3 regions of the Rhizobium sp. FG113 genome follow, and region 1 is predicted to be linked to each of the others. Evidence: predicted binding sites of a transcription regulator. Region 1 holds the regulator's gene; each other region holds the start of a gene.
The links. Region 1 encodes PhoB, which activates phosphate uptake and scavenging genes when phosphate is short. Its sites were predicted from a motif close to TGTCATNNANCTGTCAT; they were not measured.

Region 1 (10,396 bases):
TCGCGTCAACATCGAAGACAGCCGCTCCAAGAAGGGCACCGGCCTTGGCCTTGCCATCGTCAAGCACATCCTGACGCGCCACCGCGCCCGCCTGATCGTCAAGTCCGAGGTCGGCAAGGGAACGAGCTTTACCGTCCGATTTTGACATAAAAGACGTCCCGGTCTTTATGAAGCCTGATTTTATCTATGCATTTCAATTGCATAGACTGTCATAAATGTTTCACCGAACTGACATAAAAGCTCTTGTCATCAGGGGCTAAAGAATGCGTGCCGCTGACAGAGACGGCACCGTCAAAGGGCCGTTCAGGCCCCACCCAGACAGTTATAAGCCCGGGAGACTATTATGAACGCTTTTAAACTTACGGTCGCTGCACTTGCTGCTTCCGCCGCTTTCGCAGGCGCGGCTGTTGCTCGCGACCAGGTCCAGGTCAGTGGTTCGTCCACCGTTCTGCCTTACGCCAAGATCGTTGCCGAAACCTTCGGCGAAACCTTCAAGGACTTCAAGACGCCGGTTGTTGAATCCGGTGGCACCGGCGCTGGCCTCAAGGAATTCTGCAAGGGCGTAGGCCCTGACACGATCGACGTTGCCAACGCTTCGCGTCCGATCAACGCCAAGGAACTGGAAGCCTGCAAGGCTGCCGGCGTTACCGACATCCAGGAAGTCAAGATCGGCTACGACGGCATCGTCTTCGCAACCGACTCGTCCAACCCTGACGTCGCTTACGAGCCGGCCGACCTCTACAAGGCTCTCGCCGCTCAGGTTGTTGTTGACGGCAAGCTTGTCGCAAACCCCTACAAGAAGTGGTCGGAAGTCAACTCCAAGCTCCCGGCTGTTGATATCGCTGCCTACATCCCCGGCGAAAAGCACGGCACCCGCGAAGTGTTCGAACTGAACGTTCTCGCTGCTGGCTGCAAGGATAGCGGCGCTCTCGACGTGATCTCCAAGGAAATCGCTGACAAGGCTGCCCAGAGCAAGGCTTGCGTTGCAGTTCGTAAGGACGGCGCTGCAGTCGACATCGACGGCGACTATCCGGAAACGCTGGCACGCATCGCTGCCAACAAGACCGGCGTTGGCGTATTCGGCCTCTCCTTCTACGAAAACAACGCTGACAAGCTGAAGGTCGCTACCGTCAAGGGTATCGTTCCGAGCCCGGAAACGATCGCTGACGGCACCTACCCGGTTTCCCGTCCGCTGTTCTTCTACGTCAAGAAGGCTCACCTGGGCGTTATCCCGGGCCTGAAGGAATACGTAAACTTCTTCGTATCCGACCAGATGGTTGGCCCTGACAGCCCGCTCGTCGAGTACGGCCTGGTTGCTGCTCCGGACGCTGAGCGCGAAGCGACCCGCAAGTCGGTCGAAGACGGCAAGACCATGTAATAAACTTTGCCGGCGCGATCCAAGGGGTCGCGCCGGCATTGCCTTTGTCCGCTCTAAGGGAGCGGTGAAGCTGAACTACTCCATGATTGGAAGCCGAGATGGCCGAAGCGCCGTTTCGCTCTTGGGGGCCGAGGGCCTGGGGGACCTTAACGAATGAGTACATCCGTCTTACTCTTGTGCCTCGTTGTGCTTGGCGCGGTTGCCTTTGTGGCAGCACGCAGCCGCGCGACGGCGCTTGCCGGAGGTAAATCCTCGGCGCTGCACTCCCGGCCTGGCTACTACGGTGCCTATGCCGCAATCTGGGCTATCCTGCCTGCGCTCATCGTTCTGTGCGCCTGGCTTGCCATCAGCCCCTCCATTATCGAATCCTCCGTCCGCGGCGGCTTTCCTGATGACGTCAAGGCTCAGCCAGCCGCTCAGCAGAACCTGAACTACGGCATGGTCAGCGCCATCGCCCGCGGTCTGCCGCTGCTCGCGAGCGAAGACGTTGCCGCAGGCGTCGGCGATCCCGCCGGTCTCCAGGCCAAGCTCGCCGCCAAGGGCGTTCCGCTCGCCGGCGTGCCGCAGCCTTACATGATCGAAGGCGCGCAGAAGCTGAACACCGAGAGCGGCATCAGCCGCTTGATCATGACGCTGGTCGTTCTGGCGCTCGGCGTTGCCGGTGGCTTCTATGCCCTGCGCGAAGTCGCTCCCCGTTTCCGGGCCCGCAACCGCGTCGAGCGCGTCATGCTCTGGGGTCTGCTGCTCGCATCCTCCATCGCCATCCTGACCACTGTCGGTATCGTCATGTCGATGCTGACGGAAGCCGCCCACTTCTTCGCTGAAGTTCCGGCCGCCGACTTCTTCTTCGGCACCGTCTGGGATCCGCGCTTTGCCGGCGCCGGCAGCTCGTCCTTCGGCCAGTTCGGTCTCATCCCGCTGCTGCTCGGCACGCTCTACATCGGCTTCGTCGCCATGCTGGTCGCCGTTCCGGTTGGTCTCTTTGCGGCCATCTACATGGCGGAATACGCGGCTCCCAAGGTTCGCGGTATCGCAAAGCCGCTGCTCGAAGTCCTGGCCGGTATCCCGACCATCGTCTACGGCTTCTTCGCCCTCGTCACTGTTGGCCCGTTCCTGCGCGACCTCTCGTCCCAGGTGAACGGCCTTCTGACCGGCGACTACAGCAACTTCATCCAGGCACAGAGCGTTCTGACCGCCGGTATCGTCATGGGCATCATGCTGATCCCATACGTCTCCTCGCTGTCTGACGACATCATCACCGCCGTGCCGCGCGCCCTGCGTGACGGTTCGCTCGGCCTCGGCGCCACGCGTTCGGAAACGATCAAGAAGGTCGTTCTCCCCGCCGCCCTGCCGGGTATCGTCGGCGCTCTCCTGATGACCGCCTCGCGCGCCATCGGCGAGACCATGATCGTCGTGCTTGCAGCCGGTGTTGCAGCCCGTATCCAGATCAATCCCTTCGAGCCGATGACGACGGTGACGGTCAAGATCGTCAACCAGCTGACGGGTGACCTTGAGTTCACCTCGCCGCAGACGCTGGTTGCCTTCGCGCTTGGCATCACGCTGTTCTTCATCACGCTTTGCCTTAACATCTACGCGCTCTTCATTGTGCGCAAATACCGGGAGCAGTACGAATGACGGACGTTGTTTCCTCCGGACAGGGCGTCGTCGTCTCCAAGGCGCCGGCCCGCCGCGATATCGGCATCAAGCGTCGCTACGCCGCCGAACGCCGCTTCCAGGCCTATGGCATCGCTGCCATCTCCTTCGGTCTGATCTTCCTGGCCATCCTGCTCACGACGGTTATCCGTCAGGGCTACACGGCCTTCGCGCAGACCTCGATCACTCTGCCGATCGAGTTCTCCGAAAAGGTGCTCGACCCCAACAACAAGCGCGCCACCGACCCGTCGGTGCTGATCGCCGCCAACTATCCGGTGCTGATCCGCGACGCCATGGTCAAGACGCTCGGCATCAACGCCCAGAGCCGTCCTGAAGTCCGCGACGCCACCGCGATGATCTCCAAGGGCGCCCCGATCGTGCTCCGCGACATGGTCGTCGCCGATCCGTCGCTGATCGGCAAGACGGTCAACGTCACGCTTCTTGCCGACGCCAATATCGACTCGGCCAACAAGGGCCAGATCGACCTGACAGTTGACGAGAAGAACCGTAAGGTCAACGACCGCCAGGTCGGCTGGATGCAGCAGATGGCGGCCAGCGGCACGCTCCACAAGGAGTTCAACACCGGCCTCTTCGTCAACGGCAATTCCAGCCGTCCGGAAGCCGCAGGTCTTGGCGTCGCCCTCATCGGCTCGCTCTACCTGATGCTGATCGTTCTTGCCCTGTCGCTGCCGATCGGTGTCGCTGCTTCGATCTACCTCGAAGAGTTCGCGCCGAAGAACAAGCTGACCGACCTGATCGAGGTCAACATCAACAACCTCGCGGCCGTTCCTTCGATCGTCTACGGTCTGCTCGGTCTCGCCGTCTTCATCAACTTCGCAGGTCTGCCGCGCTCCGCGTCGCTGGTCGGCGGTCTGGTGCTGACGCTGATGACGCTGCCGACCATCATCATCGCCACCCGCGCAGCGCTGCGCGCCGTGCCCCCTTCGATCCGCGCGGCCGCTCTCGGCCTCGGCGCTTCGAAGATGCAGATGGTGTTCCACCACGTTCTGCCGCTGGCAATGCCTGGCATCCTGACCGGCACCATCATCGGTCTGGCGCACGCGCTCGGTGAAACCGCGCCGCTGCTCCTGATCGGCATGGTCGCCTTCGTCGCCAATGCGCCTGCCACCCCGATGGATCCCTCCACGGCTCTGCCGGTGCAGGTTTACATGTGGGCAAACGAAGCCGAACGCGCCTTTGTCGAGCGCACGTCCGGCGCCATCATCGTCCTGCTCCTGTTCCTGATCGTCATGAACCTCGGAGCCATCCTCTTGCGTCGTCGCTTTGAGCGCCGCTGGTAAACGGAGTAAACATCATGAACATGTTGACGGAAGCAGCAGTTGAGAAGGCGCTAGACCAGAAGATGAATACCATTCCGTATAAAATGATCGGCCAGGACGTCTCGGTTTACTACGGCGAGAAGCGTGCGCTTTTCGACGTGAAGCTGAACATCCGCGAAAACACCGTGACGGCTCTCATCGGTCCGTCGGGCTGCGGCAAGTCCACCTTCCTGCGCAGCCTGAACCGCATGAACGACACGATCGACAACTGCCGCGTCACCGGCAAGATCACGCTCGATGGCGATGATATCTACGATCCGGATATCGACGTCGTCGAACTGCGCGCCCGCGTCGGCATGGTGTTCCAGAAGCCGAACCCGTTCCCGAAGTCGATCTACGAAAACGTCGCCTACGGCCCGCGCATCCACGGTCTCGCCAAGGCGAAGGCCGACATGGACGTCATCGTCGAGCAGAGCCTGCAGCGCGCCGGCCTGTGGAACGAAGTCAAGGACCGCGTGCATGAAGGCGGCACCGGCCTCTCGGGTGGTCAGCAGCAGCGTCTGTGCATCGCCCGCGCGATTGCCGTCAGCCCCGAGGTCATCCTCATGGACGAGCCCTGCTCGGCGCTCGACCCGATCGCGACCGCCAAGGTCGAGGAGCTCATCCACGAGCTGCGCGAAGCCTACACGATCGTCATCGTCACGCATTCGATGCAGCAGGCAGCCCGCGTCTCGCAGCGCACCGCCATGTTCCACCTCGGCAACCTCGTCGAGGAGAACGATACCGACAAGATGTTCACCAACCCGGATGATCCGCGCACCCAGGATTACATCATGGGCCGCTTCGGCTGATCTCCGAAACCGGTAAACCTCAGGACATTCAAGGATAAGCCCCATGGCATCGACACATATCTATTCCGCCTATGACGATGATCTCAAGTTCCTGACGCGCCGCATCTCCGAAATGGGCGGCCTCGCGGAACAGATGGTCGGCGACGCTGTTCGCGCGCTCGTCAACGGCGACACTTCGCTCGCCCAGAAGGTCATCTCCGACGACGTGATCCTCGATCACGCCGAGCGCGAGATCGGCGAGAAGGCGATCATCACCATCGCCCGCCGCCAGCCGATGGCTGCCGATCTTCGCGAAATCATGGGCTCGATCCGCATCGCGGCCGATCTCGAGCGCGTCGGCGATCTCGGCAAGAACACTGCCAAGCGCGTCATCGCGGTCCAGAGCACCGGCGTTCCGCGCAAGCTCGCCCGTGGCCTCGAGCATCTCTCCGAACTGGCGCTCGTCCAGCTCAAGGAAGTTCTCGACGTCTACACCAGCCGCGTTGCCGACCGCGCCAAGTCGATCCGCGAGCGCGATGAGGAAATCGACGCGATGTACACCTCGCTGTTCCGCGAGATGCTGACCTACATGATGGAAGATCCGCGCAACATCACCAGCTGCACGCATCTTCTCTTCTGCGCCAAGAACATCGAGCGCATCGGCGACCACGCCACCAACATCGCAGAGACCATCTACTACATGGCTACCGGCGCCCAGCCGGAAGGCGAACGTCCGAAGGACGACACCGCCAACACCGTCGGCGCGGTCACGGAATAAGCGTTCCGGACCCACGCCCCCAGGAGACCGAGACGAATGATCCCAAGAGTAGCAGTCGTTGAAGACGAAGAAGCACTGAGCGTGCTTCTTCGCTATAACCTTGAGGCCGAAGGCTTCGAAGTCGATACCATCCTTCGCGGTGACGAGGCCGAGATCCGGTTGCAGGAACGCACGCCGGACCTTTTGATCCTCGATTGGATGTTGCCCGGCGTATCCGGCATCGAGCTGTGCCGTCGCCTGCGCATGCGCCCGGAGACGGAGCGCCTGCCGATCATCATGCTGACCGCCCGTGGCGAGGAAAGCGAACGCGTTCGCGGCCTGTCGACCGGCGCCGATGACTATGTCGTCAAGCCGTTCTCGACGCCTGAGCTCGTCGCCCGCGTCAAGGCGATGCTGCGCCGCGCCAAGCCGGAAGTGCTCTCCTCGTTGCTGAAGTGCGGCGATATCGAGCTCGATCGCGAAACCCATCGCGTTCACCGCAAGAGCCGCGAAGTCCGCCTCGGACCGACCGAATTCCGCCTCCTGGAATTCCTGATGTCGTCGCCCGGCCGCGTCTTCTCCCGCTCGCAGCTGCTCGATGGCGTCTGGGGCCATGACATTTATGTCGACGAGCGCACCGTCGACGTTCACGTCGGCCGCCTGCGCAAGGCGCTCAACTTCTCGAACATGCAGGATGTCATCCGCACCGTTCGCGGCGCTGGTTATTCGATGGAAGCGTAAGGCGCTTCCATTTCATCCGATCCAACGAAAAACGGGCCCCGCGAGGGCCCGTTTTCTTGTGTTCCTTATCCGGCTTTCCGGGTCATGCGACCCGGTTGGCGGCCTTGCGGCGCTCGTTGACCGGCTGGTAGGCCATCCGCTGGTGGTAGGTGCAGTATGGCGAGTTGTCAGGGGACTCGCAGCCGCAGAAGTGAAAGTCATCCGTCAGCGGATCGCCGACCGGCCACTTGCACGTACGCTCGGTCAGTTCCGTAAGGCCGAGGCGGCGCGAGATCGGAACGACAACGTTGGAAGCCGGACGGTAACGGACTTCCTCGATCGCATCGATGTCCATCTCTTCCTTGAGAGCCACTGCGCCCTGCGGGCGGGCAACGGCGCGGCTTGGCGAGATGCGTGCGGAATTGAAGTTGCTGGCGGGGCGGGGCGTCGAAACCGCCGGGCGCTTCGGCGCCCGGGTCGCGGTCGTCGTGCCGCCGGCCTTGGCGCGGCCAGGCAGGTTCAGACGGTGGACCTTGCCGATGACGGCGTTGCGGCTTACACCGCCAAGTTGTGCCGCAATCTGGCTGGCGCTCAGGCCTTCGGCCCAAAGCTTCTTCAGTCTTTCAACGCGCTCGTCTGTCCAGTTCATGCCCTGTCTCCGCCTTATTGCGTTGGTGTAGGCAGAATCCCTCACCCATGGCACGGACGTGTCCGGACCAAGAAACGCTTGCTCGATTTTGGTGACTAGTTCCGCCGCATGCAGTCTAGTAATTGAGTTTTAACCTAGAGTGAGGGCGACTCCGTGACAAGAGTCGGTTGAATCGCGGCGAATCGATTTCTCGGTTTTCCCCAACTTGCTGGGTGAGAGAGTCATTTCTGCAACATTAGCTGTTGATAGCTCACCGGCACCCCGATGCTTGCTTGACGCATGCGACAAAAGCTCAGTTTTGTTGACATCGCACTGCGAAAAGACAATAGTGCCCCTCGCCGCCGAAAGGCGGCATTTTTCATTTCCGGGCACCCGCTTTTTAGCCGGAGTCCGGGCGATTATTGAGCGAATGACAGGAGATCGCGCCATGGCTGAAGCCGCGCCGCTTTATGATACCTACTCTCGTGCCCCGCTGCGGTTCGAGCGAGGAGAGGGCGTGTGGCTGATCACCGAAACTGGCGAGCGATATCTCGATTTCGGCGCGGGCGTTGCCGTGACCTCCGTCGGCCATAGCAATCCGCATGTCGTCGGAGCACTGAAGGATCAGGCCGATAAGGTTTGGCACCTTTCCAACATTTACGAGATCCCCGGTCAGGAGCGCCTCGCCAAGCGGCTTACGGATGCAACCTTCGCGGATAAGGTGTTCTTCACCAACTCCGGCGCCGAGGCGCTGGAATGCGCGATCAAGACCGCGCGCCGCTACCAGTATTCGAAGGGCCATCCCGAGCGCTTCCACATCATCACCTTCGAAGGTGCCTTCCACGGCCGCACGCTGGCGACGATCGCTGCCGGCGGCCAGGAGAAGTATCTCGAAGGCTTCGGCCCCAAGGCACCCGGTTTCGACCAGGTTCCCTTCGGTGATATCGAGGCCGTTCGCGCTGCGATCACCGATGCCACGGCCGGCATCCTGATCGAGCCGGTACAGGGTGAGGGCGGTATCCGCCCTGCGACCGTGGAGTTCATGAAGGCGCTGCGCCAGCTCTGCGATGAAAACGGCCTGCTTCTGATCCTGGACGAGGTTCAGACCGGCGTCGGCCGTACAGGCAAGCTCTTTGCTTATGAGCGGTTGGGCGTAACGCCGGACATTCTGGCCGCCGCCAAGGGCATCGGCGGTGGTTTCCCGCTCGGCGCCTGCCTTGCAACGGCTGAAGCAGCCTCCGGCATGAAGGCCGGCACCCATGGCTCGACCTATGGCGGCAACCCGCTTGCCATGGCTGTCGGCAATGCCGTGCTCGATGTGATCCTTGAGGAAGGCTTCCTGCAGCACGTCAGCGACGTGGCACTCGTCTTCCGCCAGGGGCTCGCATCGCTGAAGGACCGCTTCCCCGATGTGATCGAGGATGTCAGGGGCGAAGGCCTGATGCTTGGCGTCAAGGCGGCTGTTCCGTCGGCTGAGCTCCTGCAGGCCATCCGCGCTGCCAACCTGCTGGCCATTCCGGCCGGCGACAATGTCATCCGTTTGCTTCCTCCGCTCGTCGTCACCGCCGACGAAGCCCGCGAAGGCCTCGCACGCCTGGAGCGTGCCGCCGAGAGCGTGCGCGCCAAGGCAAAGAAGACGGCTTGAATGGATGGATGCCCGGCCGGATGGCGGGCGCAACAGGTTAAAGACAGATGGCTTCCCCAAAACACTTTCTCGATCTTTCCGCGGTAACCTCCTCCGACCTCAGGGTCATCATGGATGACGCCAAGACCCGCAAGCAGGCCTTCAAGGCCGGCCAGGGCGACAAGCCGCTGGCAGGCAAGATGCTGGCGATGATCTTCGAAAAGCCCTCGACGCGTACCCGCGTCTCCTTTGACGTCGGCATGCGCCAGCTCGGTGGCGAGACGCTGTTCCTTTCAGGCACCGAAATGCAGCTCGGCCGCGCCGAAACGATTGGCGATACCGCGAAGGTCCTGTCGCGCTATGTCGACGCAATCATGATCCGCACCACCGACCATGCGCGCATGCTGGAGCTCGCCGAACACGCGACGGTTCCCGTCATCAACGCTTTGACGGATGACACCCATCCCTGCCAGATCATGGCCGATATCATGACCTTCGAAGAGCATCGCGGCCCCATCAAGGGCAAGACGATTGCCTGGATGGGCGATGGCAACAACGTGCTGCATTCGCTGGTCGAAGGCGCTGCCCGTTTCGGCTATCGCATGAACATGGCGGTACCCCTTGGTTCCGAGCCGAAGGATCACTATCTGAACTGGGCCCGCAATGAGGGCGCCGAGATCATGCTGAGCCATGATGCAGACCGTGCGGTCGCCGGCGCCGATTGCGTGGTGACCGATACCTGGGTCTCCATGAATCAGGAACATCGGGCCCGGGGTCACAACGTCTTCCAGCCTTATCAGGTCAATTCGGCTTTGATGGCACAGGCCGACAAGGATGCATTGTTCATGCATTGCCTGCCGGCCCATCGTGGTGAGGAAGTTACCGACGAAGTGATCGACGGCCCGCAATCCGTGGTCTTCGATGAAGCGGAAAACCGTCTTCATGCGCAGAAGTCGATTCTTGCTTGGTGCCTGGGCGCGATCTGAACCATACTGGAGGCCACATCGGGCCGGACAGGCCCGTGGCCGCGCTGGCGGATGGACGGGCTCGTCCGCTGCCCTCAGACTAGGAGAAGACCATGGCAGAAGCTGCAGCCACCCTCGGCGAATTCGATTTCGCCGGCGATGATCATGTCGTTCCGTTTCAGGTGGAAGGCCTGGATGTGCGCGGTCGCGCTGTCCAGCTCGGCCCGATGCTGGATGCGATCCTCGATCGCCACAACTATCCCGCACCCGTCGCCCGCCTGCTGGCCGAAGTCATCGCGCTGACGGTGCTGCTTGGCACGTCGCTGAAGTTCGAAGGCAAGTTCACCGTCCAGACCAAGAGCGACGGCCCGGTCGATCTGCTTGTCGCCGATTTCTCGACGCCCGAGAACGTGCGCGCCTATGCCCGCTTCGACCAGACGCTTCTGGACGAGGCAGTTGCCGCCGGGCGCGCCGAGCCCGAGCACCTGCTCGGCAAGGGCATGCTGGCGTTCACCATCGACCAGGGCAAGTTCAGCCAGCCTTACCAGGGCATCGTCGCGC
Region 2 (10,396 bases), on a different contig from region 1:
TTGACGCCCTGCGTATATGTGGCGAGCGTGGCGCGGTCTGCGTCGGTCAGATTGCCGGTGATGTCGACCGTGTTATTGGCGTAACGGTTGGCCTCGTAGGGGCCATGTCCCTGCAGGGTAACAGCGAAGAAGAAGAAGGGCCGGTCGAGCCCGTCGGCTTCCTGCATGATCTCCTTCATCAGGCTATCGTCGGAGGCGAAAATGCCGCGCTTTTCCATGGTCGGCATGGTTTCTTCGGTGCGGAATTCCTCGAAGCCGAAATCCTTGTAGACCTCGTTGCGGTTCCAGAACCAGCCGCTGAACGGATGCAACGCACGGGCCGCATAGCCTTCGCCGCGGAAGAAGGTGGCAAGCGACGGGATGTCGTTGCGGATATACTGTTGGTAGGGAATGCTGCCATAGGGCAGGAAGGCATTCGAGAAGCCGGTCAGCGCCTCGAACTCGACATTGGCGGTCATGCCGCCGAACTCGGGCGAGAAGACGTGGCCTGACTGCGCCGCGCGGATCGTCGGCATCGGGTCTTCGGAGAATTTCAGCGTCTTCAGGCGCGTCGGATCCCAGAAGGATTCGCTCATCAGCATGATGACGTCAGGCTTGTCGCTCGGGCCGCTGAGATAGCCGTAATTGCGCGACGGGATGGCATCGAGCGCCTGCGCATTGAGGCCGGCGGGCGAGGCGACATCGGCCATCGGGATGTTGAAGATGAAAGCGAGGATGAAGCCGTTGCTGCGGTAGTTCTCCTTCTGGTCCCACATCATCGGCACCACCTGAAGGCGGTCGCGGATATAGGAATATTGCGAGTAATCCATCAGCGAGCCGAAGGCGGCGATGACGGGAACCGTCAGGCAGAGATTGCGGATACGGTTGCGGCGCGCCATCTTTGGCAGGCGGCGCCAGGCGTAGCGCCATGCGAGAACGAGGCCGCTGACGGAGAGAAGAATGCCGACGGCAACCGCGATAGCCGTCATCGGGCGGTCGCGGACCATGACGGGAAGCAACTCCAGAATCTGGCGGCCGAACAGCATGTCGGAGGGATAGAGCGGATCGGAGAGGTAGTGCTGCTTCTGATTGGAAACGAGTGCGGGGACGAGGACGAGCGGGAGGACAACCAGGGCCGAGAGGAAACGGCGGCCGAGGATCGCATCGACGCAGAGCATCACGACAGTCAGCATGACGACCGTGGTCATGCCGGGACGGGCCGTGGAAGACAGAAACGCGCCCACGTCGGTTGCGCCGCCGCGCGCGATCACTTCGACCGAGAAGGTTGCAAGCAACGCCATCACTGCCGTCAGGGCGACTGCAATTGCGCCGCGCAGGATGGAGGGGCGGGTATCCGCGCCAACGCCACCATAGAGCGCCGCTTCGCGCATTGCCGCTCCGGACTTGAAAACTTGGGCGATCAATGGCGGAACTCCAGTGTCATCATAACGTCACCGAACTGTCACATCTTCGTCATGAACGCTAGATGAACCATTGTTGTTTCGCGGGCTTAACGCTTTTTTGATCACAAACTTTTCGGCGACTGGTTGCCTCATGTAGCGTGTGCTCCGGATGGAGCCTGCCATGGCGGCGCGGGAGCGATCCTTGCGCGCCTTATTTAGCTGTCGTAGGTCAGGGAGATGTTCGCGTCAGAGGAGAGTTTGCATGCGCAGTTCCGTCGAGATCTACAACGTCAAGACGGGCGAGGCCCGTGTGATCTGGCAGACCGAGAGGCTGGTCGAAGCCCCCAATTACGCTCCTGACGGCAGCTATCTCCTGCTCAACGACGAAGGCATGCTCTACAAGCTTGCGCTCGATGGTTCAGCGAAAGTGCAGAAGGTCGATACCGGATTCGCGACCGCCTGCAACAACGACCACGGGATTTCACCCGATGGCACTCGCATCGTGATCACGGACAAGATCGAGTTCGGCAAAGCGGCGATCTATACGCTGCCGATCGAGGGTGGGGCGCTGCAGCTGGTGACCACCAATCACCCGTCCTACTGGCACGGCTGGTCGCCCGACGGGAAGGAGCTCGCCTATTGCGGCATTCGCGGCGACCTGTTCGACATCTACACGATCGACGTGACCGGCGGTGAAGAGCGGCGGTTGACGCATGGCGAGGGCCGCAATGACGGGCCGGATTATTCGGCCGACGGGCGCTGGATCTATTTCAACTCCAGCCGCACCGGCCTGATGCAGATCTGGCGTATCCATCCCGACGGGACCGGCGTGGAGCAGGTGACGCACGACAATTACGGCAACTGGTTCGCGCATCCGTCGCCGAAGAACGACAAGGTGGTGCTGATTTCCTACGACCCTGAGGTCTTCGACCATCCGCGTGACAAGCATGTGCGGATGCGGATCATGGATATGGACGGCGGCAACCTGACGACGCTGTTCGAGCTCTTCGGCGGGCAGGGATCGATCAATGTTCCGAACTGGTCACCCGATGGTGACGAATTCGCCTATGTGCGATATTTCCCGGTCGAGGCTTGAGCGATTGCATCATGCGCGGTTTGTCGGCATAGGTGGCGCGTCGGGTGCCCGCAGGCTTGCGGGAGAATCGGGAATTCGGTGCAAGACCGGAACGTGCCCAACGCTGTAAGGCCGACGTCTGCCGCTTTATGCCACTGGCGCTTTTTGCCGGGAAGGCGTGGCAGACGGATGACGCCAAGTCAGAAGACCGGCCCGACAATCATAGACTGACCGCCTGGACAGCGGCCGGTTGTGTTGTTGGGGATTGACGATGCGACCAGACCAATCTGGCTCTCTTGCGAGAGCGGGTGCCTTTTCGGCGAGCGAGCGCGACGCCGTTTACAGAGCCATCGAGACCAGACGCGATGTGCGATCGGAGTTCCTGCCGGATGCCGTGCCCGATGACGTGATCGGACGGCTGCTGGCGGCCGCTCATCATGCGCCGTCCGTTGGCTTCATGCAGCCGTGGAATTTCATTGTGGTGCGCGATCAAGCCGTGCGTTCGACCGTGTGGGAGGCTTTCACCAAGGCCAATGCCGAGGCGGCGGCGATGTTTTCCGGCGAGCGGCAGCAAGCCTACCGCGCCCTGAAACTGGAGGGCATTCGCACGGCACCCGTCGGCATCTGCGTGACCTGCGATCCGGATCGCTGCGGCGACGTGGTGCTGGGGCGCACGCACAATAGGCGGATGGATTCCTATTCCACCGTCTGCGCGGTGCAGAACCTGTGGCTTGCAGCGCGCGCCGAGGGCGTGGGCGTCGGCTGGGTGAGCATCTTTCACGAGGCCGATCTGAAGCGCGCGCTCGGCGTGCCTGAGCGGATCGAGATCGTCGCATGGCTCTGTGTCGGCTATGTCGACCAGCTCTACGAGGAGCCGGAGCTCGCCGTGAAAGGGTGGCGACAGCGATTGCCGCTGGAGGATCTGGTGTTTACGGATCGCTGGGGCGGGGGCGCATAGCCCGCGACGCCTGCTATTGCTTCTGCGCCGGCGGTTGCTGCGGCTGGGCGCCCGGCATGGCGGGGTGTTTCAGGTCGATCGACCCTTGATCGCCGGCGAGGAACTGCGGCCCCACTTGGCGCACCTTGCCGGCGCTCGGATCATAGGGGCGATCGGGGACCTGCGCCTGGGGTGCGGGCGGTTGAGGCGTGGGTTGGGTTTCGGGCTTGGCGGCGGCGGTGTTCGGGGTTTCGATCGTGGTGATCGAGCTCTGCGGCGGCGGGGCGCTCACAGACTGGTTGCGGCGCATCTGTTCGTAATAGGCGGGCAGATTGCAGCTGCAGGATGATTTCTCACCGGGCTTGCGGTTCTTGTAGGCGAATGCATTCGGCATGGCGCTGTAGGGCGCGCCTGTGGAGGCAGAGATCATGTTCTCGGTCTCGCCGCTGGAAACGTCGTGATAGTAGAGCTCGGTTTCGATACCTGGGCACATCTGCTGGCAGGTGTTGGCGTCGCGGGCGAAATCGAAGGAGGTGGCGTTCGAGCGGATGGGGAAGAAGCCGCCGTCGCAGCTGCGCACGCAGATCGTGTTCAGATGCGTCAGAGGCTGGCCGCCGGGCGAGAACTCGTAGGAGCGCTGCCGCTCGCCGCCGAGCGGAATGAAGGTGTCGCTGCGCATGGCCTGATCGTCGATGCTGGGCGGGTTCGCATATTGCGGCTCTTCATATTGCTGCACGGGCGAATTGCAGTTGTTTTCGTCGAGTGCGGCGAAGAGTTCGTTGCGCAGGCGGGCGTCCGGACTTTGCGCGCGCAACTCGTCCCGCCGCATCTGCAGGTCGGCGATGTTGTCGAGCATCTTGGCTTCGGCCTGTTCTAGCTCGCCGCAATAGCCGGCATTGTCGCCGCCGATCACCACCATGCTGCCGCTGCTGCAGCCGCTGCGGCGCTGGTCGCTGCGCAGCTTGCGAAGCTCGAGGTTTTGTTCGGTGATGGCGCTGGCGAAGCGGCGTATTTCGGGCGACATGCCACCGCCGATCGTCTCTGGAATTGTGGCCAGACGGGCGCGCAGCTGACCGCAGATCGGCGCCAGCTGCGCATAGGCAGGGGCGGAAAGGGCAATCAGGAGTGCTGCGGCCAGCGTGAGGCGTTTCAAGGCATCGTCCCGTCAGTGAGCAAATACCAAATGGCGAAGGGCGGACCATGGCCCGCCCTTCGATATACATTGCTTGTCTTAACAAGCTGCCGCTCAAAGCCTAACGCATTTTCAGCGTCCAAGGCAAATCACGCCGCCCAAATCATGCCGGCTGAGATGCCTCGACGACCGCGAGGGCCGCCATGTTGACGACGCCGCGCGAGGTGACCGATGGCGCCAGGATGTGGGCGGGCATGGCCGCGCCGAGCAAGATCGGGCCGACATGCAGGCCGTCCGTCATCGACTTGACGACGCCGAGCGTGATGTTGGCCGCATCGAGGTTCGGGAAAACCAGAAGGTTGGCTTCGTCGTGCAGCGTGGTGTTCGGCATGACGCGCTTGCGCAGCGTTTCCGAGATTGCGCTCTCGCCGTGCATTTCGCCATCGACTTCCAGATCGGGCGCGGTGTCGCGCACGAGCTGCAGAGCGTTGCGCATCTTGGTGGCGCTTTCCGATTCACGCGAACCGAAGTTCGAATGCGAGACGAGGGCGGCGCGCGGCGTGATGCCGAAGCGCTTGATTTCCTCGGCGGCGAGAACGGCGGATTCCGCCACTTCCTCGGCAGTCGGGTTGAACGTCACATAGGTGTCAGTGAAGAAGGTGGCGCCGCGCTGCGAGATCAGCAGGCTGAGTGCCGAGAAATCGCGAACGTTTGGGCGCTTGCCGACGATCTGGCGGACATCGCGCAGGTGCTTCTCATAGCGGCCTTCGAGACCGCAGATCAGCGCATCGGCCTCGCCACGCTTCAGCGCCAGCGCGCCGATAACCGTGGTGTTGGTACGAACGATGGTACGCGCCGCTTCCGGGATGACGCCGCGGCGGCCGACGAGCGAGAGGTAGAGCTCGACGTACTCGCGGAAGCGCGGATCGTCTTCCGGATTGATGACGTCGAAATCAGACAGCGGACGGATGCGCAGGCCGTAGCGCTTCAGGCGCGTTTCGATGACCTGCGGACGGCCGATCAGGATCGGCTTGGCGATGCCTTCCTCAAGCAGAACCTGGGCGGCGCGCAGCACGCGCTCGTCTTCGCCTTCGGAGAAGATGACGCGCTTCTTGTCGGCATTCTTGGCCGCCGCGAAGATCGGCTTCATGACGAAGCCGGAGCGGAAGACGAAGCGGTTCAACTGGTCGAGGTAGGCGTCGAAATCGGCGATCGGGCGCAGCGCCACGCCGCTATCGGCCGCAGCCTTGGCGACGGCGGGCGCGATGCGCAGGATGAGGCGCGGATCAAACGGCGAGGGGATGAGATAGTTGGGGCCGAAGATCGGCGTTTCATCCGAATAGGCGCGGGCGGCGACATCGGACGGCTCCTCGCGGGCGAGGGCCGCGATGGCGCGCACGGCCGCCATCTTCATTTCCTCGTTGATCGTGACGGCGCCGCAATCGAGCGCGCCGCGGAAGATATAGGGGAAGCAGAGGACGTTGTTGACCTGGTTCGGGAAGTCCGAGCGGCCGGTGCAGATCATCGCGTCCGGGCGGGCGGCGCGGGCGAGATCCGGCATGATCTCCGGGTTCGGGTTGGCAAGCGCCATGATGAGCGGCTTCTCGGCCATCTGCGCCAGGAGCTCCGGCTTCAGGACGCCGGCGGCCGAGAGGCCGAGGAAGACGTCGGCGCCGCCGATGTTTTCAGCCAGCGTGCGGGTGTCGCTCTTCTGCGCGTAGACGCTCTTCCATTCGTCCATCAGCTCGACGCGGCCTTCATAGACGAGGCCTTCGAGGTCGTGGACCCAGATGTTTTCGCGCTTGGCGCCGAGGGTGACGAGGAGGTTGAGGCAGGCAAGGGCCGCGGCGCCAGCGCCGGAGGCGACGATCTTGACCTCTTCGATCTTCTTGCCGGCGAGCTCCAGGCCGTTCAGGATCGCGGCGGCGACGATGATGGCGGTGCCATGCTGGTCGTCATGGAAGACCGGGATCTTCATCTTTTCGCGGAGCTGGCGCTCGATCTCGAAACATTCCGGCGCCTTGATGTCTTCAAGGTTGATACCGCCGAAGGTCGGCTCGAGCGCGGCGACGGTGGAGACCATGTGATCGACGGTCGTTGCATCGACCTCGATGTCGAAGACGTCGATATTGGCGAACTTCTTGAAGAGAACGGCCTTGCCTTCCATCACCGGCTTGGAGGCCAGCGGGCCGATATTGCCGAGGCCGAGAACGGCCGTTCCGTTGGAGATCACGGCAACCAGATTGGCGCGGGAGGTGTAGTCGGCGGCCGTCTCAGGATTGTCGCGGATGGCGAGACAGGGGGCGGCGACGCCGGGCGAATAGGCGAGCGCGAGGTCGCGCTGGTTGCCGAGCGGCTTGATGGCCTGGATCTCGATCTTGCCGGGACGGGGATAACGGTGGAAGAACAACGCCTGTTCATCGAGGCTGCCGCCTGCCGCTTTGTTGTCCGTCTTCGGTTTGTCGCTGTGATCCATCGTAATGCTCCAGGCTGTCGCACATGCTTTCATTGGAGCGCTTTCAATACATCAATCGAAAGACGGTAACAGCGAGAATTTCGGTTCCGGTTCCCAAAAACAACGCAAATGTGCAACAGCGCCCGCGAGATACCGGGGATTTGCGACGGAAGGGCCTGTGATCAGGGCCTGACATCCGGGCCGTGTCATCTTCCTGAAACACGAGTCTGGTTTTCAGAGGCACAGATGAAGCATGGGGCACGGGCAGTTTGCTTGTGAAGGACAATATGGATACGCGCCACTTCCGTACGCTCTTTATTTCCGACGTCCATCTCGGCTCGAAAGCCGCGAAAGCCGACTTCCTGATCGACTTTCTCAAGTACCACGAAGCCGACACGATCTTCCTGGTGGGAGACATCGTCGACGGCTGGCGCCTGAAGCGCAGCTGGTACTGGCCGCAGGAATGCAACGACGTGATCCAGAAGCTGCTGCGCAAGGCGCGCAAGGGAACGCGTATCGTCTATATCCCCGGCAACCACGACGAATTCCTGCGCGACTTCCCCGGCATGCACTTCGGCGGCATCGAAGTGGCCGAGCGGATGATGCATGAGGCGGCCGACGGCAAGAAGTATCTGGTGCTGCATGGCGACGAGTTCGACGTCGTGGTCCGCAACGCCCGCCTGCTCGCCTACCTCGGTGACTGGGCGTACGACATGGCGATCATGATAAACATCGGGCTCGCCGCCATTCGTCGCAAGCTCGGCATGCCCTACTGGTCGTTCTCGGCCTGGGCGAAGCTACAGGTCAAGCACGCCGTCAACTTCATCGGCGAGTTCCAGAAGGTGGTGGCCGACGAAGCCCGCAAGAGCGGCGCCGACGGCGTGATCTGTGGCCACATCCACCATGCCGTCATGGAAGACATGGACGGCGTGCGCTACATCAACACAGGCGACTGGGTCGAAAGCTGCACGGCGATCGCCGAGCACGAAGACGGCACCTTCGAGCTGATCGAATGGCGCACCATGGGCGGCGCTGCCGCTCCCGCTCCGCTGGCGCTCGAAGATCACCGCAAGCGCGAACCGGCACAGCAGGCAGCCTGATAGCCTGATGATCTGAAGTATCTCGCTGTTGCGAAATGGTATTGTGCAGCTGCTGCCGTTGCCGTTTCGCGACAGTTTTGGCTTATTTTTGAAATCGGTTTGGGGCGACCTCATCTCGCCTTGGTTGCCCTTAAGGTGACGTGTTAGGCAACTTGCAGGTTCCTTTCAGGTCACACCGATGATTCCCGCCACGAATGCCTCTTTTACAGAGGTCGCGCCCGCCCATTTCCGGCTGCTGAGCGCTTTGTCCTATTGCGCGCCACTGCTTGTAAACGGTGTCGCGCTGCCGTTCTTTCCCGTCTGGCTGGCGATGCACAAGTTCAGCGACCACGAGATCGGCATCATCCTCGCCGTGCCGATGGTGGTGCGCGTGCTCGTGGCACCGATCGTGGCGATGTACGCGGACCGGATGAAGGAGCGCGCCGATGTGCTGGTGTTTTCCGGCGGCCTGTCGCTGTTGACGGCGATCGCGCTCTACTGGACCGACACGTTCTGGCCGGTGCTGATCGTCTACACGATCCAGGGTGCCACGTTTTCCCCCTATGTGCCCGTGGTCGAATCGATCGTCATTTCCGGCGTGCGGCGCTGGGGATTCGACTACGGCTCGATGCGGGTCTGGGGCTCTGTCGCCTTTATCGCCTCCACACTCGTCGGCGGGCGACTGATCGGAAACTGGGGCGGGCAGATGGTTCTGCCCGTGATGATCTTCGGTTTCGTCATGACGATGGTGATGGCGCTCTACTGTCCGCGCATCGGACCGACGCGCAGGCGCGGCACGCCTGTCGATCTGCAGCAGGCGACCGGCAGCTCGCTGAGGCAGCCGCATCTGTTGATGCTGCTCATCGGCGTCGCCATCCAGCAGTCGAGCCATGCGCTTCTGCAGGCCTTTGCGACGATCTATTGGCGCGATCTCGGCTTTTCCGGCACGGAAATCGCGTTGTTGTGGAGTGCCGGCGTCGCGGCCGAGGTGACGGTGTTCTTCCAATCGAAGCGGCTCAGCCGCCATTTCGATGCCTGGACGTTGATCCGTGTCGGCGCCGCCGTGTGTGTCTGCCGGTGGCTGTTGTTTCCGATGCAGTGGGGCTTCGTCGGCTTCTTCCTGCTGCAGTGCCTGCACGCCTTCAGCTACGCCTTCGTCCACACAGGCGTACAGCGGCGGATCATCGCCTCTGTGCAGGCGACGCAGGAATCGTCGGCGCAGGGTGCGTATTTCTTCTACAACGGCATGTTCATGGGGCTGATGACCATCGCGTCGGGCTACATCTACGCAGCACTCGGCATGGCGAGCTACTACATCATGGCGCTGACGGCGGTTCTTGGGCTAGGCCTTATCATCGTCGCCTATTATCTTCAGCCCCAGAGTGCCGGTTCCGGCGGGAAGACGAGCGAACCGGCGTAACGCAGGCCCGGTTCGCGATCGCGGGCAAGAAGCAGCGGTCCGTCGAGATCGACGAAGGCTACGTCCTGGGCCAGAAGCACGGCGGGCGCCATGGCGAGCGATGTGCCGACCATGCAGCCAAGCATGATCTGGAACTCCAGCCGCTCAGCTTCGCGCTTCATCGCCAATGCTTCGGTCAGCCCGCCCGTCTTGTCGAGCTTGATATTGATGGCGTCGTAGCGGTCGCGCAGGCTGGCGAGATCGCCGGTGTGATGGACGCTTTCATCCGCGCAGACGAGGATAGGGCGGTCGATCTCGGCCAGCAGTTCGTCCTTGCCTGCCGGCAGCGGTTGCTCGACCAGCGCCACGCCGCATTCGGCGGCGACCCGCAGATGGTGGGCGAGGCGGTCTTCCGGCCAGCCTTCGTTGGCGTCGAGAATGATCGCGGCGTTGGGGGCGGCAGCGCGCACCGCGCGAATGCGGCTCTCGTCGTGACCGGTGCCGACCTTGACCTTGAGCAGCGCACGAGCCGCGTTGGCGCGGGCGTGTTCGACCATGACCTCGGGCTCGCCGAGCGAGATGGTGAAGGCCGTCGTCAGCGAATGCGGGGCGGCGAGGCCGAGCATGGTCGCGACCGAGGTGCCGGTTTGCTTGGCTTCGAGATCCCAGAGGGCGCAATCGACGGCGTTGCGGGCGGCACCCGGCGGCATGGCCTGTTGCAGATCGGCGCGGGAGAGGCCGGCTTCGATCAGCGGACGGGCGGCTTCGATCTGCGCGCCGACACTTTCCATGGTCTCGCCGTAGCGGCTATAGGGGACGCATTCACCGCGGCCGGAGACGCCGTTCTCGCTCACCGTGCAGAGGATCACCTCCGCACTTGTCTTGGTGCCGCGCGAGATCGTGAAGGTGCCGGCAATCGGAAAAGAGTCCGTCTGAA
Region 3 (10,396 bases), on a different contig from region 1:
ACTTCTCCACGCGATCCGTAGGAGAACAGCGCTCGCCGGTTGGCTCCACGCTCTAGCTGGAACCAATCGAGTTCGGAAGCGCGGAAAACGATGACGCCAAAGACAACCTTTCCGCTTTCATCGCCAGCATTCGCTGCGTAAGACCTCTCACCTGTAGGCGGGTCGCCCGGTGGGCCGCCAGCGTAGGTCGACCGCGTCCATGGCGACAGACGATCCCACGCATGTGCTGCTACCGGACTCCCTGGTCCATGGCGCTCCGCTGTGCCTCGCAACCGAAGTTGCTGGCCCCGCGCTGGGTCAAATGCCAACACCGTCACCGATGGATTGGCGCCGATCTCGCGCCATTTCTGAGATCGAGTATCCGTGTGAATCTCGATTGTGCGCTTTTGCCCATTCGCAGACCGCAGGACGACCAGGCGAGCCTGCGGATGTCCGTCAGGATCGACCGTGCACAGGTTCACATAGCGGAAGCCGGAGTTCGGATCCGTACCTGCAAGTTCGAGATCGATCCAAGCGGCTTCATCGCGCGCAGGCAGGCTCATGTTCGCCTTCCAATGAGATGGCCAGATTTCAGAATCCTGCTCCCGGCCGCGACAAGTATTCAAGTTCGGCGACCGTCGACTGTCGGCCAAGTGACCGATTTCGATGCGGGAAGCGGCCGTATGACCTGATCACCTCTCGGTGGCGGATCGCATAGTCAAGGTACTCGTCATCGCCCAGTTCGGTGAACAGCGCAACAGAGCGATCTTGATGGGCGATATCCTCCGCATGTTCGAACGGCATGTAGAAGAAAACCCGGAGCTCCGGCGGGACAAGCTTGTCATGCCCCGACCTGAGCGCCAGTTCGGCTTCGGCCAAGGCGAGCCCGTCTGTCGCGAATGCGAGCGCTGTCCCGCGGTAGATGTTGCGAGCAAACTGATCGAGCACGACAATCAGCGCGAGGTGGTTTGCAGCGGTTTCCCGCCATTCGGGGCTCGGACCAGCTGCGAGCGCAAGATGGGTGTCGCGGAACTGATTCGTGATTTCAGCGTCGAGCTCAGTGGCGCCACGGAACCAGTCGTCGCGGCCGCACTTCTCGAACCAGAAGTGATGGACTTCCTCAGGTGTACAGATCGAACTCACGTATCCTCCTTGCGCCGCAGCTCGTTGTCGCCATGATGCGAGGCTCCCCAAAACCTAAGCGCCCCTAGCGCTTCTTCGCCACTTCAACAAGAGGCCGACCCATCCAATGAAAAGAATGGCGTCCGCCCTGGAGATCGCGCAAGCCGCGCTTTTCCTTTTATCGGACCGATCCCAATTCATGACCGGCAGCCCGATGATCGTCGATGGAGGCATGTCAATCCGCCTCTTGTAGCGAGTGGATGTGGCTGCCGCGACAGCCGGACGTCGCGGCGGCTGTCCGCCCTAAAGCGATTGAACTGCGAGTTGAACTTTCTGCCGGCCGCTAAGTGGCGCCGTGCGGCTTATCCAGATCACGCGGCGGTCCCCGACAGTCTTGAGATCAACACAAACACCAGCAGATCGGCGGTTCAGCCACCTTGGAACAAGCCGCTCGCAAGCTTTCAGCGAGTGGATAAAGGCGGCGGGGGAGGCGGGGTGGTTGAACCCGTCCCCAGCGAACGCTGCACCATGACACTGTCGGCCCAGCGGCCGTAGCGATATGCGACGGCTGGCAATAGGCCGACGCGCACGAAATTGAACCTTTCGTGCAAGGCAAGCGACGCCGCGTTGTCGGCGTCGATGTAACCGATGATCTGTCGGAATCCTGCCGCAGCACAGGCGTCGATCAGACCGCGCAGCAGCTGGCTTCCGACACCCTTGCCGATATGGTCGTGATGGACATAGATCGAGTGCTTGACGGTATAGCGATAGGCTGGGCGTTTGCGGAACAGCACGACATATGCATAACCGACCACCGTCCCGTTGATGGTCGCGACAATATGCGGAAAGCGCCTGCTCTTCAGGTTCTTGCGCCGCTCGCGCAAGTCATCCGGCTCCGGCGTATCGCTGTCGTCCACGCCCTCTTCGACCCCTCGGCGAATATGCCGGCGATAAATCGCCAGCATAGATTCCACATCCGCGTCCCGTGAAGGGCGAATGGTCAATCCGTTGTCCTGTTCCATTATCGATCCTGGCGTGGGCAATTATTCTGCGACCACATAGGTGTAGAGCCGAACTCGGCCCGATGCATCGGTCTCGCGGTAGACACCTTGGATTTCGACATCAAACCCCGGGAAGGTGTTGAAGCAGGATTCGAACATCTTGAGATAGTCGATCATCGGCTTTGCCGCGTCGGTCAGGCGCTCGCCTGGCACGATCGTTGCGATCCCCGGCGGATAGACCACGAACGGGGTGGTCGCAATGCGCCCGGCGATCTCGTCGATCGGCAGGTAGTCGACGTCATTGCGCACCAGGCTGCGCGCAGCGTCGTGCGGCGACATGGCCATTGGCGGAAGGTGAGCGGCGGAAAACTGCTTCGCCTGGAGGGCGCTGACATTGGCATCGCGGAAGAAGCGGTGCAGATCGCCGCAAAGATCGCGCAAGCGCACCCCGGCGTAGCGGCCCGGACGCCGGCGGTAGAATTCCGGGATCACTTCTTCCAGCAACGCATTGTCGTCATGCAGCTTCTTGAAGGCGACGAGCCCACTGATCAGGGTGCCTGCCTTGCTTGCCTCGACGCCTGGTGTCAGCAGGAAGAGCAAGGAGTTGAGGTCGTTCTTCTCGGCAACGATGCGGTTCTCACGAAGATACTGCGCCACGATCGGGGCTGGAATGCCGTGTTCGGCGTAAAGACCTGTCTTGCGGTCGAAGCCTGGTGTCAGCACCGTCAACTTGTTGGGGTCCGTCATGGCAAACCCCTGCTCCATGCCACTGAAACCATGCCAGGATGCACCGGGGGTGAGGTGCCAGAAAGCCGGGTTTGTCGCCAGCTGGTCGGTGGCAATGCTCTCCCATGGCACATCGTGCGAGGCGCCGGGGCTTGCAACATCCGGGATCGAGACGCGATCAGGAACGAATGGCTCAAAAAACCATCGACGTTCCGCACGTGGCTCCTTGTCCTCGAATTCCCGGCGCACGGCGCGCATTTTCTTTCTGAGTTCGATCCCCAGGCGGATCGTATCGTCCCACAGCACTTCGCCGGAACGGCCCTTCATCATCTGCGCGCCGACATCAAGCGAGGCGAACAAGGGGTAGAAAGGCGAGGTGGAGGCGTGCTGCATGAAGCTTTCGTTGAAACGCCGATGCTCCACGCGCCGCTTTTGCCCTTCAATATGGCGATCCTTCATGTGGATCTGCGACGCCTGGGAAAAGCTGGCAAGCTGTTTGTGGGTGGATTGGGTGGCGATGATGCCGGGAGAGTCCGGGCCGAGATCGGCAAGCCCCATGGCGAAACGACCAGCATAAAGCGGGTGGAACTTCATGAACCCGGCCCAGGCCTCGTCGAACAGGATGTAGTCGCAGAGATGGCCGATCGACTTGAGGATCATCTCTGCATTGTGGATCGTGCCGTCATAGGTGCATTGCTCGACGACGGCGACGCGGAATGGCCGCGGTTTCTGCCAGGCTTCAGGATCTTTGACGAGGGGATTGGTGCGAATGCGCTCGCGCATCGCCGTCTCGTCCAATGCCGCATAGTCGATTGGGCCAATGAGACCGTGCGCATTGCGCTTGGTCGGCAGGTAGATGGGAATGCCGCCCGATATCATCAGCGCGCCATGGTGAGCGGCTTTATGGTTGTTCCGATCGAACAGGACAAGGTCGCCATCCGTGACAAGGGCGGAAAGCGCGACCTTGTTTGACGTGGATGTTCCGTTCAGCACGAAATAGGTCTTCTCTGCGCCGAAGATTTTCGCCGCTTCCTTCTGCGCCGCCAGCGCCGGCCCCTCATGGGTCAGGAGGTCACCAAGGTCGAGCACGGAATTATCGAGGTCGTCGCGGAATACAGCTTCGCCGAGGTGCTCCATGAACACGCGGCCGATCGGGCTGCGGCTGTAGAACACGCCGCCATTATGGCCGGGGCAGGTCCAGAGATGGTTGCCTTCTTCGGCATAGTCGACGAGCGCACCGAAGAACGGGGTTTTCAGCGTTTCGGCGTATTGCTTCAGACGGCTGATAAGGTTCTTCGCGATGAAAGCAGGCGTTTCCTCTGACAAGAAAACATAGCCGTCGATGAAGTCGAGCACCTCGACTGGCACATCTTCGAAACGTTTGCCGCGGATGAGCAGGATGATCGGGAAATCCAGTCCGCGGCGACGCATCAGGTTTATGAGGTGAGAGGTTTTGCCCTCGAGACCCTTCTTGCCCCAGTCGACCATCATGCAGCCGATGGCGGCGTCGGTTTGAACAACGATCTCGGCGTCATCCAGATTGCGGGCACGTACCACTTCAAACCCGGACCGCTCTATCTCCTGGATGATCTGATTGTAACGAACGCCCTCCAGATCCTCGCTGTCGAAAGAGGGTGTTGCGAACAGGAAGTTAAAGCGTCTGAAATAATCCATGCCAGCATCCAAGATTAATCGAACGCAAGATGTCGCCTGATTTTATGACGGTGCTGTGACGATGGCGAGAAGTCCATCAAGGAGGGCGGGAAAGAATTGCTTCAGCACCACCTCTGCCGCCCCCTACGTTCCCGTAGCGATCGTCGGCGTCTTTGGAACTTTCATTTTATTAAGCAGTTTCAAATATAATCGCATGCACAAAACAAGCGTGCGTGTACCGTCATCCCCTTTGGACGGATAAAATTCGAGCCCTCGTTCTCCTGCGAGGGCTTTCTTTTACCTGCACCACCAAGCGTTCGGCTGAAGTTACTCCGCCGCGTGACGCAGCGAATAGCCATCCAGCGGTTCAACGAGCGCAATGAGCTCGAAATCACTGATCATGTGATGTTGGTCGGAGCCGATGACGGCCAAGGTCCAGAAGTCCGGATCCTCACCGAAAATCGTTGACACTTGCACGATTGTCGTCCGGCCATCGGTGTGTTTGTCGGACCGTGCCCAGTAAAATGCGTCTGGAACCAAACTCTTCATTACGTCTACTCCCCACACAATGAGGCTAAGATATCAGCAAATTGAAATATGACCATTCCTCGTCTTCGCCACCCACAACGAGGATGAACCGCAGGTTATTCCGCGGCGGCTTTGACAGCGGCGTTTGCCTGGTCTGCAAACTCACCGAGTGCGGCTTTCGGTCCCTGATAATCGATCCCCTGGACGACGCTGACAGTCGTGCTCTCAACCTCGATGCACTGTGCGATGAAAGCGCCGCGACCTTCATCACCGCCTCGAACGACGACGAGCTGCCCCGGGAAGGTCTGTACGTCGGATGCGAGACCCGATTGTTTCGCCGTTTTCTCGATCGTGGACCCGCAGGTCTCGATGCTCAACTTTGCCTTCGGTGTGCGCTCTACATGATAGGTCAGATTGAAATCGCTATCTTGCGCAAGAACAGGAACTGTAAAGCCAAACACGCTCGCTGCGGTGAGCAGCAGGGCAGAATACTTCATTGAAACGTCTCCGCTGAAAGGCTGGATGCCGGCAGGGAATTGGCGCTCGGTCGACGAAAGGGAAGAGCTGGGTGTGCGCTAACCACCCGCTCCAGCTCGAAGGGTTGTTCAGAATGGAGCATTTGCTCGCCTCCACTTTCAGTCCGCGGCGAGTAAGCGAGCCAACGTTTCCTTGAGCATTTCCGGAATAGCAGGCTTTCCAAGCCACAGACCCTTTTCGAATGCGTGCTTTGCATCGTCATCGACCTCGGCGCCGGAATACACGACGAAGGGTACGTTCGCGTCAGCTAGTGCTGCTACGACATCGACGCAGAGGCCGTCATTCAGTCTTGGATCTACAACTGCGACATGAGGCTTGTTGGACTCGAGCCATATCAACGCCTCTGATTGGGTGTCAAAAGAAGTGACGGAAGATGCGCCGTAGCCTCTAAGCATGTCTTCCATGTCGAGCGCAATGAACGGCTCGTTTTCGAGAACGAGTACGTTTCCAAGTTTCATTGCTGCGGCTCCCTCCAATCAATACGTCGACCGAGATCTCCGTTCGGACAACAGCACTTTATCGTGTCGAGGGCCGTTGCGCTGTTTCGTACGCTATCAGACGGTAACATCTCGTGGTCTCGCGCGTTCTCCGCCCGAACTGGAGAAAAAACCTATGACAGATACCACGGTGAAACGCCGGGCAACTTCGAATCTCGCTCAGAAGATCGAAGCGCGCGTCCGGACGGATGAAATTGCGCGCGAGACGATCACTGAAGAATGTAGGCGCAGGGATGCCAAGACCGCGCGGCTGCGGGCGGCGCGGATCCAGGCACAACAACAAGAGAGGCAACTGTAATCCTGCGCGCGACATTCACATGAAGCGTCAAACGCGGTCCCGCATGATCTCGTCAACGACTAAACTGGCGATTGGATAACGGCGCCAGGCTCTCAAGCTTTGCGAATGCAGCCATGGCGGGAACAATCAGTAAGATTGTCAGTTTTCTCACAAGTTGCCGGTTTCTTTGGAAAATGCCCATGACCTATGCCGTCTCTGCGCCCGCGCTGCGGGCATTCAAATCTTCCTTCCGCTCAATCCCCCTACATTTCGCCGCTGCTTGTTTCATCGGTGCGCTTCTCACCGATATCGCCTATTGGCGAACGATGCAGATGATGTGGACCAACTTCTCCGCGTGGCTCCTGCTTGCCGGGGCTGTGCTTGGTGCCGTCGGATTGCTGGCCGGGCTGATCGATGCGGCGCGGGGTCTTCTTGCGCTGAGGACTGCGGCGGGTTGGCTCTATGTTGTCGGGAATCTCATCGTGTTTGGCCTCGCTATCTTCAACTCCTTCGTTCATAGCCGTGACGCCTGGACATCGGTGATGCCGCTGGGATTGGCTCTCTCTGTGGTGACTGTCTTGCTGGTGCTGATCGTTGCAGTGCTGGGCGCGCGCGTTCGACGCCTCGCTGCGGGAGGATGGTAAAATGACGTTTCTGTCTCAGCGATATCGCATATTCACCGCCGGCCTGTTCGCAAGCGCCGGACTATTGGCGCTAGCCGGGTGCAGTGACAATGAGCCGGAGCCGACGGAGATCGGGCCTAGCCCGAAACTTCCGGCCCAGGCCGAATATTTCGTGCCGCCGATGAACGTCGCGAAGGTGGTCGGCTGGAAAGATGGCGAGACGCCGAAGGTGGCGGCAGGGCTAAAGGTCCAAGCTCTGGCCACCGGGCTTTCACATCCTCGTTCCGTCTATACGCTTCCAAACGGCGACATTCTCGCCATCGAATCCACGGCGCCGAAAGGCGAGCCCATTACGCGCCCCAAGGATCTTATCGTGGGATGGGTACAGTCCTTCGCGACGGGCAGCGGAGGTAGCGGAGGCGAGCCCAGCAACCGTATTATGTTACTTCGCGACGCCGATGGAGATGGTGTGGCTGAGACGCGGGAGGTATTTCTCGATCATCTGAATTCACCTTTCGGCGTGACGCTGGTCGGAGGCGATCTCTATGTCGCCAACACTGACGCAATTATCCGTTATCCCTACCACGAGGGCGATACCAAGATAAGCGACCCCGGCACGGTTCTGACCGAGCTGCCGGGCGGCCCGATCGACCATCACTGGACGAAGAGCCTCGTGGCGAGCGGCGACGGCAGCCTGCTTTATGTCGGCGTAGGCTCCAACAGCAACATCACGGAAAACGGCATCGAAGCGGAGAAGAACCGAGCCGCGATCTGGGAGGTCGACCGTCAATCGGGCCGCCACCGGATTTTTGCTGCCGGCCTGCGCAATCCTAACGGATTGAGCCTGGAGCCGCAGACGAAAGCGCTCTGGACCGTCGTGAATGAAAGAGACGAGCTCGGCCCGAACCTCGTGCCAGACTACATGACCTCGGTAAAGGATGGCGGCTTTTATGGCTGGCCATATAGCTATTACGGGCAGAATGTCGATCCGCGCGTGATGCCGCAGCGTCCGGATCTGGTCGCAAAGGCGATCGTCCCCGACTATGCGTTGAGCTCGCACGTCGCCCCGCTCGGCATGGCATTCTATACCGCCAACAATCTGCCCGAGGCCTATCGCGGCGGCGCTTTCATTGGCGAGCACGGCAGTTGGAACAGGCACGCCTTCAACGGCTACAAGGTCGTATTCGTGCCATTCAAGGATGGCAAGCCTGATGGCTCGCCGCAGGATGTGGTGACCGGCTTCCTTAGCGATCAAAACCAGGCGCGAGGCCGGCCCGTCGGCATTGGCGTCGACGGTAAGGGGGCGTTATTGGTCGCCGATGACGTCGGCAACACGATCTGGCGGGTGACCGCGCAGTGAACCGATACGATCGGCCGGTGAGAAGCCGGCGATTGCGCGGCGACGCATTGCGACAGAGGCCAGCAATTCGCTGACTGTTCTCGGCGTTTGCTTCTGGCTGAGGCCGAAAATCGAACGGTCGTTGTTCGAGATCAGAAGACGGCAAGTTTGCGGGCGATCGGTTGTGTTTTTGGCTGGCCGGGCCTAAACATCGTTGAGATGTCGAAACGATCAGGCAGCGCCGACTTGCCGCTTCACGGCGGACGCGTTCCCCCATGGCTGGGCGAGCGCATGACCAAGCTTGGCGTTCTTATCGCGGAAGCGATTATCCACCACTATGGCCGCGATGAGTTCTTGCGCCGACTATCCCACCCGTTCTGGTTCCAGTCGTTTGGATCCGTCATGGGCATGGACTGGCACTCTTCCGGTATCACCACCAGTGTGCTGGGGTCGCTAAAACGCGGTTTGAAACCGCGGGCCAGGGAGCTTGGGCTCCATGTCTGCGGTGGCCGCGGCTTCCATTCGCGCAAAACGCCGGACGAACTTGTTGATGTCGGGCATCGCGTGGGTCTCGATGGCACCGGGCTCGCCAATGTCAGCCGCCTCGTGGCGAAGGTCGATAGCGCTGCGGTTCAGGACGGATTTGATCTCTACCTGCATGGCTTCATCGTTGCCGACGACGGCAAGTGGGTTGTCGTGCAGCAGGGGATGAACGACGCGACCCGCCAGGCGAGACGGTATCATTGGCTGTCCGAGGGGCTGGAAAGCTTCATCGATTCTCCGCACAGCGCGATCGAGGGGCGAACGCAGGGAGATATCATCAATCTCGCCGACAAGCGCGCGGAGCGTTCTCGCGGCGGACAACTGGATATCCTTGCTTCGCTCGGACCGGATAGAATTGTTCGGGAAGCGTCCGCGCTCGCCCGCAAAGTCGAGGCAGTACCTGCGCCGGAACCGGCACAACTGTCGCTGCCACACCTGGTCATGCCCGCTCATCACGATGTCCGCGAGACGGATGTGAACATGAAGCGGCTGCATGGCAGCCTGGCGGCAGCGGCGGATCGCGGTCCCGTCGACTTCCAGGAGTTGCTGATGGTCCCAGGCGTGGGAGCGCGAACGGTCCGGGCGCTTGCGATGGTGGCGGAAGTGGTCAACGGCGCCCCCTGTCGGTTTTCCGATCCGGCGCGATTTTCGATCGCTCATGGCGGCAAGGACCGGCATCCGTTTCCGGTGCCGCTGAAGGTCTATGACGAAACCATCAACGTCATGAGATCAGCCGTTGCGAAGGGGCGACTGGGGCGCGAGGAAGAACTTGCCGCCTTGCAGCGCCTCGATATTCAGGCGCGGCAGCTTGAGCGCTATGTCACGGGCCCCGATCTCAAGGAGATCATCGCGGGCGAATTTCGAGATAGCGCGAGCTTCGGTGGCCGCAGCGTGTTCGGCTGGGAGGAATGACCGGTCACATCTTGGCTGGTCATTCTCAAAGTGCCCTTGATGCTAGATCATGATCTCGCCGCCGGTCACTGGAATGACCGCGCCGGTCATGTAGCTCCCTAGCTCAGATGCCAGGAGCACATAGGCGCCCGCCAATTCTGCCGGCTGACCTGCGCGGCCGATCAGCGTTTGCTCGCCGAACTTGGTGGTTTTCTCCGGTGGCATCGTGGATGGGATGAGCGGCGTCCATATCGGCCCTGGCGCCACGGCGTTGACCCGGATGCCTTTCTCGGCGACCATTTCCGCTAGCCCAGCGGTGAAATTTGAAACGGCGCCCTTGGTTGACGCGTAGGCAAGCAGATGTGCCGACGGTTGTCGAGACTGGATTGATGTCGTGTTTATAATCGAACTGCCTGAGCGCATGTAAGGAATGGCGGCCTTCGACAAGAAGAAGGCCGCGTAGATATTGGTGCGGAACGTCCGATCCCATTCTTCGGCGGTGATGTCTGCAATATCGGCATAGGTCCGCTGAAACGCGGCGTTGTTCACGAGGACGTCGATGGCGCCAAGTTCTCGCACAGTGTGCTGGACGAGATCCTTGCAGTGATCTTCCGACGTGATATCGCCTGGGACGACGACCGCCTGCCGACCTGCTTCGCGGACCCACTTTGCCGTATCCT

Region 2: the regulator PhoB is predicted to act here: its motif matches at 7,186-7,202, upstream of ACODTZ_RS12160 (UDP-2,3-diacylglucosamine diphosphatase).
Region 3: the regulator PhoB is predicted to act here: its motif matches at 4,547-4,563, upstream of ACODTZ_RS06730 (Orn/Lys/Arg family decarboxylase).

Annotation. Positions count from the first base shown of each region.
Region 1 is NZ_JBMDKV010000002.1:519,232-529,627, forward strand. It holds gene phoR (phosphate regulon sensor histidine kinase PhoR) at 1-145, shown strand, start outside; gene ACODTZ_RS09710 (substrate-binding domain-containing protein) at 344-1,378, shown strand; gene pstC (phosphate ABC transporter permease subunit PstC) at 1,532-3,013, shown strand; gene pstA (phosphate ABC transporter permease PstA) at 3,010-4,332, shown strand; gene pstB (phosphate ABC transporter ATP-binding protein PstB) at 4,347-5,162, shown strand; gene phoU (phosphate signaling complex protein PhoU) at 5,206-5,919, shown strand; gene phoB (phosphate regulon transcriptional regulator PhoB) at 5,956-6,639, shown strand; gene ACODTZ_RS09740 (GcrA family cell cycle regulator) at 6,722-7,267, opposite strand; gene ACODTZ_RS09745 (aspartate aminotransferase family protein) at 7,695-8,891, shown strand; gene argF (ornithine carbamoyltransferase) at 8,939-9,856, shown strand; gene ACODTZ_RS09755 (Hsp33 family molecular chaperone) at 9,949-10,396, shown strand, end outside.
Region 2 is NZ_JBMDKV010000003.1:381,333-391,728, reverse strand. It holds gene ACODTZ_RS12185 (LTA synthase family protein) at 1-1,370, opposite strand, end outside; gene ACODTZ_RS12180 (TolB family protein) at 1,645-2,478, shown strand; cobalamin riboswitch at 2,504-2,688, shown strand; gene bluB (5,6-dimethylbenzimidazole synthase) at 2,729-3,415, shown strand; gene ACODTZ_RS12170 (DUF2865 domain-containing protein) at 3,429-4,547, opposite strand; gene ACODTZ_RS12165 (NADP-dependent malic enzyme) at 4,690-7,002, opposite strand; gene ACODTZ_RS12160 (UDP-2,3-diacylglucosamine diphosphatase) at 7,269-8,081, shown strand; gene ACODTZ_RS12155 (MFS transporter) at 8,260-9,480, shown strand; gene dgcA (N-acetyl-D-Glu racemase DgcA) at 9,432-10,396, opposite strand, start outside.
Region 3 is NZ_JBMDKV010000001.1:1,486,536-1,496,931, reverse strand. It holds gene ACODTZ_RS06750 (pyridoxamine 5'-phosphate oxidase family protein) at 1-542, opposite strand, end outside; gene ACODTZ_RS06745 (DUF924 family protein) at 571-1,122, opposite strand; partial or broken gene ACODTZ_RS06740 (SDR family oxidoreductase) at 1,223-1,354, shown strand; gene ACODTZ_RS06735 (GNAT family N-acetyltransferase) at 1,563-2,123, opposite strand; gene ACODTZ_RS06730 (Orn/Lys/Arg family decarboxylase) at 2,145-4,502, opposite strand; gene ACODTZ_RS06725 (hypothetical protein) at 4,809-5,030, opposite strand; gene ACODTZ_RS06720 (DUF6180 family protein) at 5,126-5,506, opposite strand; gene ACODTZ_RS06715 (response regulator) at 5,645-6,004, opposite strand; gene ACODTZ_RS06710 (hypothetical protein) at 6,159-6,341, shown strand; gene ACODTZ_RS06705 (DUF2231 domain-containing protein) at 6,455-6,964, shown strand; gene ACODTZ_RS06700 (PQQ-dependent sugar dehydrogenase) at 6,966-8,303, shown strand; gene ACODTZ_RS06695 (DUF763 domain-containing protein) at 8,502-9,737, shown strand; gene ACODTZ_RS06690 (SDR family oxidoreductase) at 9,780-10,396, opposite strand, start outside.